DNA from 4 places in the Synechocystis sp. LKSZ1 genome. Region 4 is predicted to be linked to each of the others. Evidence: predicted binding sites of a transcription regulator. Region 4 holds the regulator's gene; each other region holds the start of a gene.

Region 1 (2,200 bases), 570 kb from region 4:
GCAATAGCCTTGGCTAGGGCCTGGCCACTGTCCTCATGAAGGTCCATGGGAACCCAGGCCGTCAACATCTGAGCCGCAGTCCTTTGAAGTTCCACCTGTTTAATCCGGCCTAATAAACGCACTATCTCTAAGCGTTCTATCTCTTGGGCCTTGGGCCAAGCCTGGTGCAGATAGGTTAGGGCCAGGGGAGATTCCAACCAAACCAAACTTTGCAAAAGCGTTAAGCGTAGGGCCATGGGCGTTGCCGGGGCTTGCCAGGCTGACCAAAGGGCCGCCGCGACCGCTGGCCCAGAAAGACGACTGAGGGCCAAGGCGGCCTGTTGACAAACGCCTAAATCCAGATCGTATAGTCGAGGCTGGAGATAGGCCAGCAGGTCAACACTGTTTAGGCGGTCGGCCCAATTCCCCAGGGCGATCACAGCTTCCTTGCGAACCGTACTCACCGGGTCGGTGCAGGCCTGAAAGAGGGCCGGAAGAACGCGCTCCTCTGGAAAACTCCCCAGGGCCGTAATGGCCAAGGTTCTAACCTGACTATCGGCATCCTGAACAACCGTCAATAGGGGGTCGATCACGGCAGCGGCGGGAATCTGGGCCAGGGCCTTAGTGGCTAGGGCCCGATTTTCCGGGTATTGGAGCAAACTGGCGAGGGGCTTAATGGCTGTCGGCCCCATTTGGCCCAGGCTTTGGGCCGCAATGGTATGAAGTTCTTCGGCCCCTGGAAGCAAGAGGGTCTGGGCTAGGCTAGCGATCACGACCGGTTCGGGAAAAGCCGCTAACACCTTGCCGATAAACCAACGCTGTTCCATCTCCACGGTGGGATCTTCCCAGAGGGCCAAAAGGGTAGGAATGGCCCCAGGGCCCAACTGAACTAAAATTTTGCCGACTAGCCAACGCGCCTCAAAATCTCCATTCGCGAGAGCTTCTAGGGTTGGTGATAAAAGAGTTTCACAGGCCCTGTCTCTTGATTTCGGTTCGTTCTGGGCCAAGAAGCCGGTCAAGGCTTGGTTTGCGACGGCTAGCTGGTTATGCTGGAGGAGAGCTACAATTCCGGGCAAGTCAAGCTCATTGTCTGGGCAAGTGTTGGGGAAGTCTAGGGGCACCATTGCTGAACAAAAACCGGAAACACCGGCTGGTTTCTGGCTGTTCCTACGTTAACCTGTCAGTGGCCCGACTGGACATCCCCACAAATCTCGAAAGTCTCATGGCGGTATGTAGTTTCTGCAAATCGCGCAATACTTTGTAACAAAAAACACAAAAGATCCGGGGGGGACTGCGTACTTTGGTTGCAGAGCGGAAAAATCCTCGATGGCGCTTTGGACAAGAGGCAAGAGTTATGACGGCGATAGTTACCCCTAAGTTAAACAAGATTGAAAAAATAAAGGCTGAAAAACCTGGCCTGGCCGTCAAAGATGAGCTAGCCCAATTTGCGGCCCTCGGCTGGGAGGCCTTAGATAAAAGCGATCTAGAAGTCCGTCTCAAATGGCTAGGGATTTTCTTTCGCCCCGTAACCCCCGGTAAGTTTATGCTACGGCTCCGCATTCCCCACGGGATTCTCACCAGCCAGCAACTCACAACCCTAGCGGAAATTGTTCAGCGCTACGGCGAAGAAGGCAGTGCTGACATCACCACCCGCCAGAACCTGCAACTGCGGGGAATCCGCCTCGAAGACCTGCCCGCTATTTTTGAGCAACTCCAAGCGGTGAGCCTAACCAGTCTCCAGTCCGGTATGGACAATGTCCGTAATTTAACCGGCTCTCCCGTAGCGGGTATTGACCCGGAAGAGCTAATCGATACGCGGGAATTAGTCCAAAAGCTGCAGGATGCCATTACCAACCACGGCCAGGGTAATCCCGCCTTTACCAACCTACCCCGCAAGCTTAATATCGCGGTGGAAGGGGCCCGGGATAATTCTATCCATGCAGAAATTAACGATATTGCCTTTGTCCCGGCCTATCGAGAGGGCCAACTGGGCTTCAATGTCCTGATTGGCGGCTATCTGTCGGCCCAACGTTGTGCGGAATCGATCCCGATGGATGTTTGGGTACCGGCGGATGATACGGTGATTGACCTATCCTGTGCCATTTTGACGGTTTATTCAGAACAGGGCCTGGCCGAAGGCCTGCGGGAAAATCGGGCCAAGGCGCGGCTGATGTGGCTGGTGGATAAATGGGGCATGCCCAAATTCCGTCAAGAAATTGAA
Region 2 (2,200 bases), 1.1 Mb from region 4:
CAATCCTAAACAAAAGCTAAAATTTGTCCCTTGGGGATCCGAGCCGGATTTTAGGGAACGCCTTCTTCATGCCTGATAATGATTTTGTCCTCCTTCAACCCCATCGTCCGAGCCTATGATTAGCATTGATTTGACTCTAAAGTATTCTCCCGTCCCCGTTTCTGTTCAGCGCAAAGAAGCCGCAGATGCCGAGGCCCTCTACGCCCAGATTACAGCGGCCATGCGTTCTGCTACCCCGGAATTATTGGAACTCACCTGCGAGAAACAAACGGAAAAAAAAGTGGCCCTGATGAGTGATCAGATTAGCGCCGTGATTCTTTCCCAAAAAGACGGCTCGGCAGTAGCAGGTAAGGTACCCGGTTTCTTTGCTCTGGCCCAGGACAGCTAGGAAAATCGGCATCAAAGCTAAGCCGTCTCCCCAATCTCTCTAGGCCATGGGTTAAGGCAAAAATGAGAATGGCTATGACATCAGTGGTCAACCCTGCACCCGAGTGCGGGGAAGAAAGCCCATGGACTTGAGTTTCGGGTAAACAGATGCCCCCGTGTCCGTATTTCAGCGCTCACCCATCCGAAAAAATATCCCACCCAAGTCCAGAGAACTTGATGGGAATACAGGATATTTTTTAATAGCGATTTTTTTAAAAAACCTCAAGTTTTTAACGACCACTACCAACAGCCACAGGGGTTTTGGTAGCAGGAACAGGGGGCTGATATTCACGTAGACTGGGGAAGAGGAAATGATTCTCCTCGACGTACTGAGCACCAAAAAGTCCTTTTTCAGCCCAAAAATATCTGTCGGTGGTGTGCTCGTTTCGTTTTACAATAAGTAGCGCAGGTGGTTGAATCCCAACGGACTGAATATACTTGCGGGCCGCTGTAACCGGCTTATCTTCACCGCTTTCTATATTAAATTGAGGGATTAATTCGAGTATCTTGCGACCTTCCTGCCGACGGCGACTTTTCCGTTTGCGTTTACGTGCCAACCCAGTTACCTCCTATTTCAGGTAGATGCTGTAATCATAGTTACAAAAGCCGGGTCGATTATATCCGGTCTGGCCTAGAAAATCAACCACTGTTTCTGCTTTCTAGGCATCTACCATCTCTACAGTTAGGCCCTAGCTGAAGCCTGGTTTCACCGTTTTGGAGGTCTAGTTTTTAGGGAAGCCCCCATGCTCAAAATCTTATTATTCCTTCACAAATCTCTTCTAAACGATTAAATGTCTGCCCAGGACTATTCGGTCTACGCTTTTAGCCCAGAGTTAGTGGCCCTTTGTCAGTCACAGGTTCGGCTTTTGCAACAAGGATTGCGAGTGGACTGGGGGGGAGTCTATTTGCGGGTACCGGAGGAGGTTTATACGCCCCTAGGCGAGGAAACGGAACTTAGTTTTATTCCGATTGCCGTCTATCCGACTTATCTAGAAGCGGAGACCAGCATTACCACAGGGCTCATTAGCTTACCACGTCTCGGTCATTTTCCGTCTAATTTTTCTTTACCCATGGGCAATGACCCGTTTTCTTTGGCGGGGGTTCCTGTCGGAGATGGAGAGTCCCTGCCCCCAGGGGCGCTGATGCCCTTGCCAACAGAGCCGCTGGTTCTGCCCCTACTCTATCAAGAGATGATGTTAGGGGTTTTAGTCGCTAGCCGTACGAAGGATGAATGGCAAGCCTCGGAACGTCAACAACTGGAGGCGGTCGCTTACTCCTTGGCCATTGCCTGTGTCCTAGACCGTCGTCAGGCCTGGTATCAAAACCAATGGCAACGGCAACAACAACGACAGCAATGGGAACATGACCATTGGGATGACCTGTTGCACCAACTCCGTAACCCAATTACGGCCCTGAGAACCTTTGGCAAGTTACTCCTAAAACGCTGGACTGGCGATGATAAAACCCAAGGGATTATTCAGGGGATTGTGCGGGAAGGGGAGCACCTGCAAGATTTATTAGTCCATTTTGAACGGGACGTGACAGCAGTCGAGGCCAATAGCCTGGAGGCCGATGAGGAAATGTCGGCCCGTGAGCCAGCGGCCCTCTTGCCGAGTCGGTCGTTGTCCCTCGTTCCCCTATCCCTTCAACAGGCCCTAGAACCGGTCATTCTAGCCATCCAAGCCATTGCAGAGGAACGGCACCTGGCCCTAACGGTGCCTATTTCGGAGTCTGAACCCTGGATTCATGCCCAGGCGGCGGCACTCCGGGAAGT
Region 3 (2,200 bases), 1.4 Mb from region 4:
CATGCAGTTACATCACGTTTCCATCCGCACGGCCGACATTCACCGGGCTCTGGCCTTTTACGAAGCCCTCGGCTTTTCCGTACAAGAACGCTTCACTACCGGCTTTACTCTGGCCTGTTGGCTAGAGGGCCTGGGTAGTCGGCTGGAACTGATACAAATTCCTGAACCGAAACCGGCCCTCGATGCTTTTCACGATGAGCACTACGTCGGCTACTATCACCTATCCTTTGAATTGCCCCCGGATGGGCCAAGTCTAGGCCATTGGCTAGAAGGGTTTGAGATAAAGCTCCAAGCCCTGGCTCTGCCCTGGAAACTCCTACTGGCCCCGCAACCACAGATGATCGGCGACCATCTCTATGAAGTGTTATTCTTGGCCGACCCGGATGGCCTGGCCCTAGAGTTTATCCGGCGATTGCCCCGCCTCGGCTAAGATTCAGTTTTTAGCTTAGGGATAATGCCTGGTATTCCTGTTGGAGGAGGCTAACCAGCATTTCATTGCCGGCGGCTTGGGCCGCTTGAATGCGTCGCTCGATATTCTGGCGGATATTATCCTGGTGCTGTTGCGCTAGCTCCGTGGGTTGAATCTCGGGAGGAGTATAGAAATTAAGGGTCGGACAGAGGTTAAGGTAATCTTCGGGGCTATAGTCGGGGGCCCGATAGCTAACGCCCCGATAGCGCAGGCCATTTTGGGGGAAAGTTTGGGCTAGATGACGAGGATAGGCCGCTTTGGTGACAGTGGCCGGTTGCGGGGGAGGGGGCTCTGGGCTTTGCAGAACTGGATTGACCAGCGTTTTTTCGTAGGGGGTACCGCGATAGGATAATTTCATAGGACTCAGTTGGCGGTGCTTTTAAAATAGTAACTTATTAATCTGTATCTATTTTTACATTTTAACCCTCATCTGACCACTGTCCATCCTGCCCAGTGGCCGACTACTATGACCGACCTTCCCTTCCTAGACCCCTATCGACTGGTAACGGGCTCTAGTCGAGATCAGGCTCAATTACTCACTTTTTTGCGCTGTACCTATCAGGAATTGTTTCCCCAGCAAAAGGCCTTTGACCATCTCGCCCAGACAGTTGAACAGTATTTCTCGGCTCGTTCCCCACTCTGGTGGGTGCAGTCACGTTTAGAGCTGAATCCAGTACCCGTTGCTGGCCTGTGGTTAGGGAATGCCATCGACCAAGTCACAGGAGAACGCTACAGTCATATTTTTATGCTCTATGTGGTACCGACTCATCGGCGTCAGGGTATTGCCACGGCACTACTCCGGCATGCCCAGCAATGGAGCCAGGCCAGGGGGGAACGGCAATTGGGCCTACAGGTATTTCCCCACAATACGCCGGCCCTGGAACTGTACCAAAAGCTCGGCTTTCAGACCCATGCCATCACCATGCTCCAAACCTGGCCCCCTAGGACGAATGTTCAAACACATTGCCAAACTGTTCTAGATCCAAATTAACAAAAACCGGTAAACAGTCAAAACAGCGTTGGGCCAAGTTCAACCGGTCTTCCCGCTCTAGCATGGCTTGTAGACGTTGTTTCACGGGGATCAAATAACGGACATCGTTGGCAGCGTAGCTCAGTTGAGACATAGAGAGATTCTCAAGGTTACCCCAATCGGAACTCTGGGCATTTTTATCCAGTTCAACGTGCAGGATTTCCTGCACCAAGCTTTTCAGACCATGGGAAGCGGTGTAGGTACGGGCCAGTTTACTGGCAATTTTAGTACAAAATACCGGGTGAGTTTTGATGTCGAAAGTGTGTTTGAGCTGGGCCAGGTCAAAGCGAGCATAGTGAAAAATTTTCAGCACCTGGGGACTTTCCATCAACTGGGTCAGGTTGGGGGCCTGGGTTTGGCCTTTGTGGACTCGGATCACCGTTACCAGGCCCTTGGGGTCACAGATTTGCACCAAACAGAGGCGATCTCGGTGGGGATTGAGGCCCATGGTTTCCGTATCGACGGCAATTTCGGGGGCCGTCAGCAGTTGGGCCAGGACTTGGGGGGGGAGGTCGTGATCAAAGGCTTGGAATTGCGTCAGGGTCGTCATAGAAGCTATTACGAAAAAGAACAAGAAGGCTGGCTCCCCAGGTCGGGGTTTGTCGCATTCGCACTGAAAGCAAGCAAGCGCCAGGGCCAATATTCAGTTTGGCAGAGCCGGGCCCTGAATGAACCCGGTCAAGGCCTTTTTAAAAGTCACT
Region 4 (2,200 bases):
TTCCATATCCCGCTGTTTGACCAAGGCCTGCAGTTTGCTCATCTCTTCAATTAACTGCAATTTTTGTTGACGCAGTTGCTCCCGCTCTTTCGTCAAGGTCTGGACATCGGCCTGGAGTCGTTTGGCATCCCGAGAGACCCGTCTCAGCTTGGCTAGGGCGCGATTGTAGTTGTCATCAATTTCCTGACTGCGTTTTTGAACTTGAATTTGCTTGGTTTTGGCGTCAGCTAACTGCTGTTCAATGGCCTTTTTTTCACTACTGGCCCTTTCTAGTTCCGATTGGGCCGTCCGCAACTGTTGCAAAATTTCATCGAGCTTAAAAACCCCTTCCCGCAGGGACTTACTAAAGGTAAACAAAATTCCTAGGGTTGAGGCGGCGATCAGGGTTCCCGTTAGCACCGTCAGTACCACCGCCGTTTGCCGGGGCCGGAGGTCAAAAAGACGGAGCTTGGCCTTGCCCACTTTACTGCCTAAATGGTCGCCGAGCGCGGCAATAATCCCGCCCAAGACAAGTACGGCCGTTACCAGAATATAAGCACTGGTCATCGGGATGGTTTAGGTAAATTGTTGACTGAGGGCAACGGGGTTATGTACCGTGATCTTCTTTTTAAAGATAGAAATCATGTTACTTTCCCGCAGGTCGCCCAGGAGTCGTGTCACAGTAACCCGCGTGGAGCCAATGGCTTCGGCGATGGCTTGATGCGAGAGTTTAAGATCGATACGAATCCCCTCAGGGGTGGGAACTCCAAAATCCCGACACAAAATTAATAAAAAACTCACTAGCCGTGATCCCATATCTCGATGGGCGAGGGTTTCAATCATCATCTCCGTCTGCAAAATCCGAGAAGACAGGCCCTGGAGCATCAGCATCGCTAAATCTGGGTGTTCCTTCAGGGCCTGCTCCACCTGTTCAATGGGGGCCGATAACAGTTCGACGGGGGTAAAGGCCACCGCATGATAAAAACGGTCGGAGCGTTGACCGGTAATTAGGGAAAGAACCCCAAAGACACTATTTTCCCGCAAAAGGGCCACGGTAATTTCTTCACCCGCTTCGTACACCCGCGATAGCTTAACCGCTCCCTTAAGCAAAAAATAGACCCGCTCAGCCGGATCCCCCGGAAAAAAAATCGTTTTACTCCGCTCAAAGGTTTCGACCACCGGCGGGAAGGCTTCATTGCCCAAGCGTCGGAATAGGGCGGTTAGTGGTCTTTCTTGGGTCAGGGACTGGTCCATTCAACCTCACACAAGGGGATAACGAGATAATTTCCCCCAATTCTGTATCGCAATTATACACAAACTCCTGCGGTTCTAGGGGGAGTTGTGCCCCCGGAAGACTAGCAGAAAGGCCCCAGAAAGCCCGATCAATAATAAGCTGGAAATCAGTGGTTAATCCTCCAGTCCGTTTTCTGCCGTCCTCGTCTCTGCTTACCATGCCTGATATTCATCTGCTTGAAATTCAAAATCCCTATGCCAACGGTATTCTCATGGATTTAGAAGCCCGAGTTAAGGCAGAGAATACGGAACAGCCGCTAGTGAATCTCGTTGCCAATCTGAGTTTGCAGGAACAATGGCTGAACTTGGCCAGTGGCCGCCTTAAATTCGCCCTTAAAACAGGACAATTTAACCTACAAATTCACAGCAGAGACTTTACGCCTGCGTTAACTCCCGCGAGCTTTCCACGACTAGCCTCTGTGCCCCCCGAATTTCACTGGCAGATCCTGCCGGCCCCGGGTCAAGCATGGCTCAAACTATCCTCCCAGCGATTGGAGTTAGGGAGTCTACCCCTATCCTCTGCGCCCTGTCATATCATTGCTACCCTGACCCTAGACCCCGTTTCCTTAGTAATTACGGATGCCGAGGGCCTGTGGCGGCCCGATCTGAGTCCCAATAAACACGGCATTATTGAGCGTCTTCTGGCCCAATTTTTAGTTAAACAGGTCTTCCCACCGGCTCTGAGTTGGGTTCAACTGAGTCTCGGTCAGTTGGAAATCTGGGAGGACTTATACCAGGACTATCGCCGTAACCTGGCCACTGGCCAACACCCCAGCCCAGAGGATTGCCAGGCCCTGCGCCAGCAGATTGAACAAATTTACCAGGCTACGACGGAAGATCTCCATGCCCTGGCTCGTCTTGCGGGCCTCGATCCCCAGCTTAATTTAGCCGGCGGGAAATTTGTCGGAGCCAGCCTCCAGGGGATTGA

Evidence for each region. The regulator NtcA, encoded in region 4, controls nitrogen genes in cyanobacteria. The targets are predictions, from matches to a motif close to GTANCNNNNGNTAC.
Region 1: the regulator NtcA is predicted to act here: its motif matches at 1,240-1,253, upstream of ABXS88_RS05440 (ferredoxin--nitrite reductase).
Region 2: the regulator NtcA is predicted to act here: its motif matches at 1,014-1,027, upstream of ABXS88_RS14345 (DUF3155 domain-containing protein).
Region 3: the regulator NtcA is predicted to act here: its motif matches at 872-885, upstream of ABXS88_RS09030 (DUF4278 domain-containing protein).

The regions. Positions count from the first base shown of each region.
Region 1 covers NZ_AP031572.1:1,139,983-1,142,182, forward strand. Annotated here, with positions in the region: gene ABXS88_RS05435 (HEAT repeat domain-containing protein) at 1-1,103, opposite strand, end outside; gene ABXS88_RS05440 (ferredoxin--nitrite reductase) at 1,334-2,200, shown strand, end outside.
Region 2 covers NZ_AP031572.1:3,166,516-3,168,715, forward strand. Annotated here, with positions in the region: gene ABXS88_RS14340 (hypothetical protein) at 116-388, shown strand; gene ABXS88_RS14345 (DUF3155 domain-containing protein) at 657-983, opposite strand; gene ABXS88_RS14350 (GAF domain-containing sensor histidine kinase) at 1,218-2,200, shown strand, end outside.
Region 3 covers NZ_AP031572.1:1,934,728-1,936,927, forward strand. Annotated here, with positions in the region: gene ABXS88_RS09025 (VOC family protein) at 2-430, shown strand; gene ABXS88_RS09030 (DUF4278 domain-containing protein) at 441-827, opposite strand; gene ABXS88_RS09035 (GNAT family N-acetyltransferase) at 936-1,460, shown strand; gene ABXS88_RS09040 (ribonuclease H-like domain-containing protein) at 1,411-2,058, opposite strand.
Region 4 covers NZ_AP031572.1:570,039-572,238, reverse strand. Annotated here, with positions in the region: gene ABXS88_RS02755 (DUF3084 domain-containing protein) at 1-546, opposite strand, end outside; gene ntcA (global nitrogen regulator NtcA) at 556-1,233, opposite strand; gene ABXS88_RS02745 (pentapeptide repeat-containing protein) at 1,431-2,200, shown strand, end outside.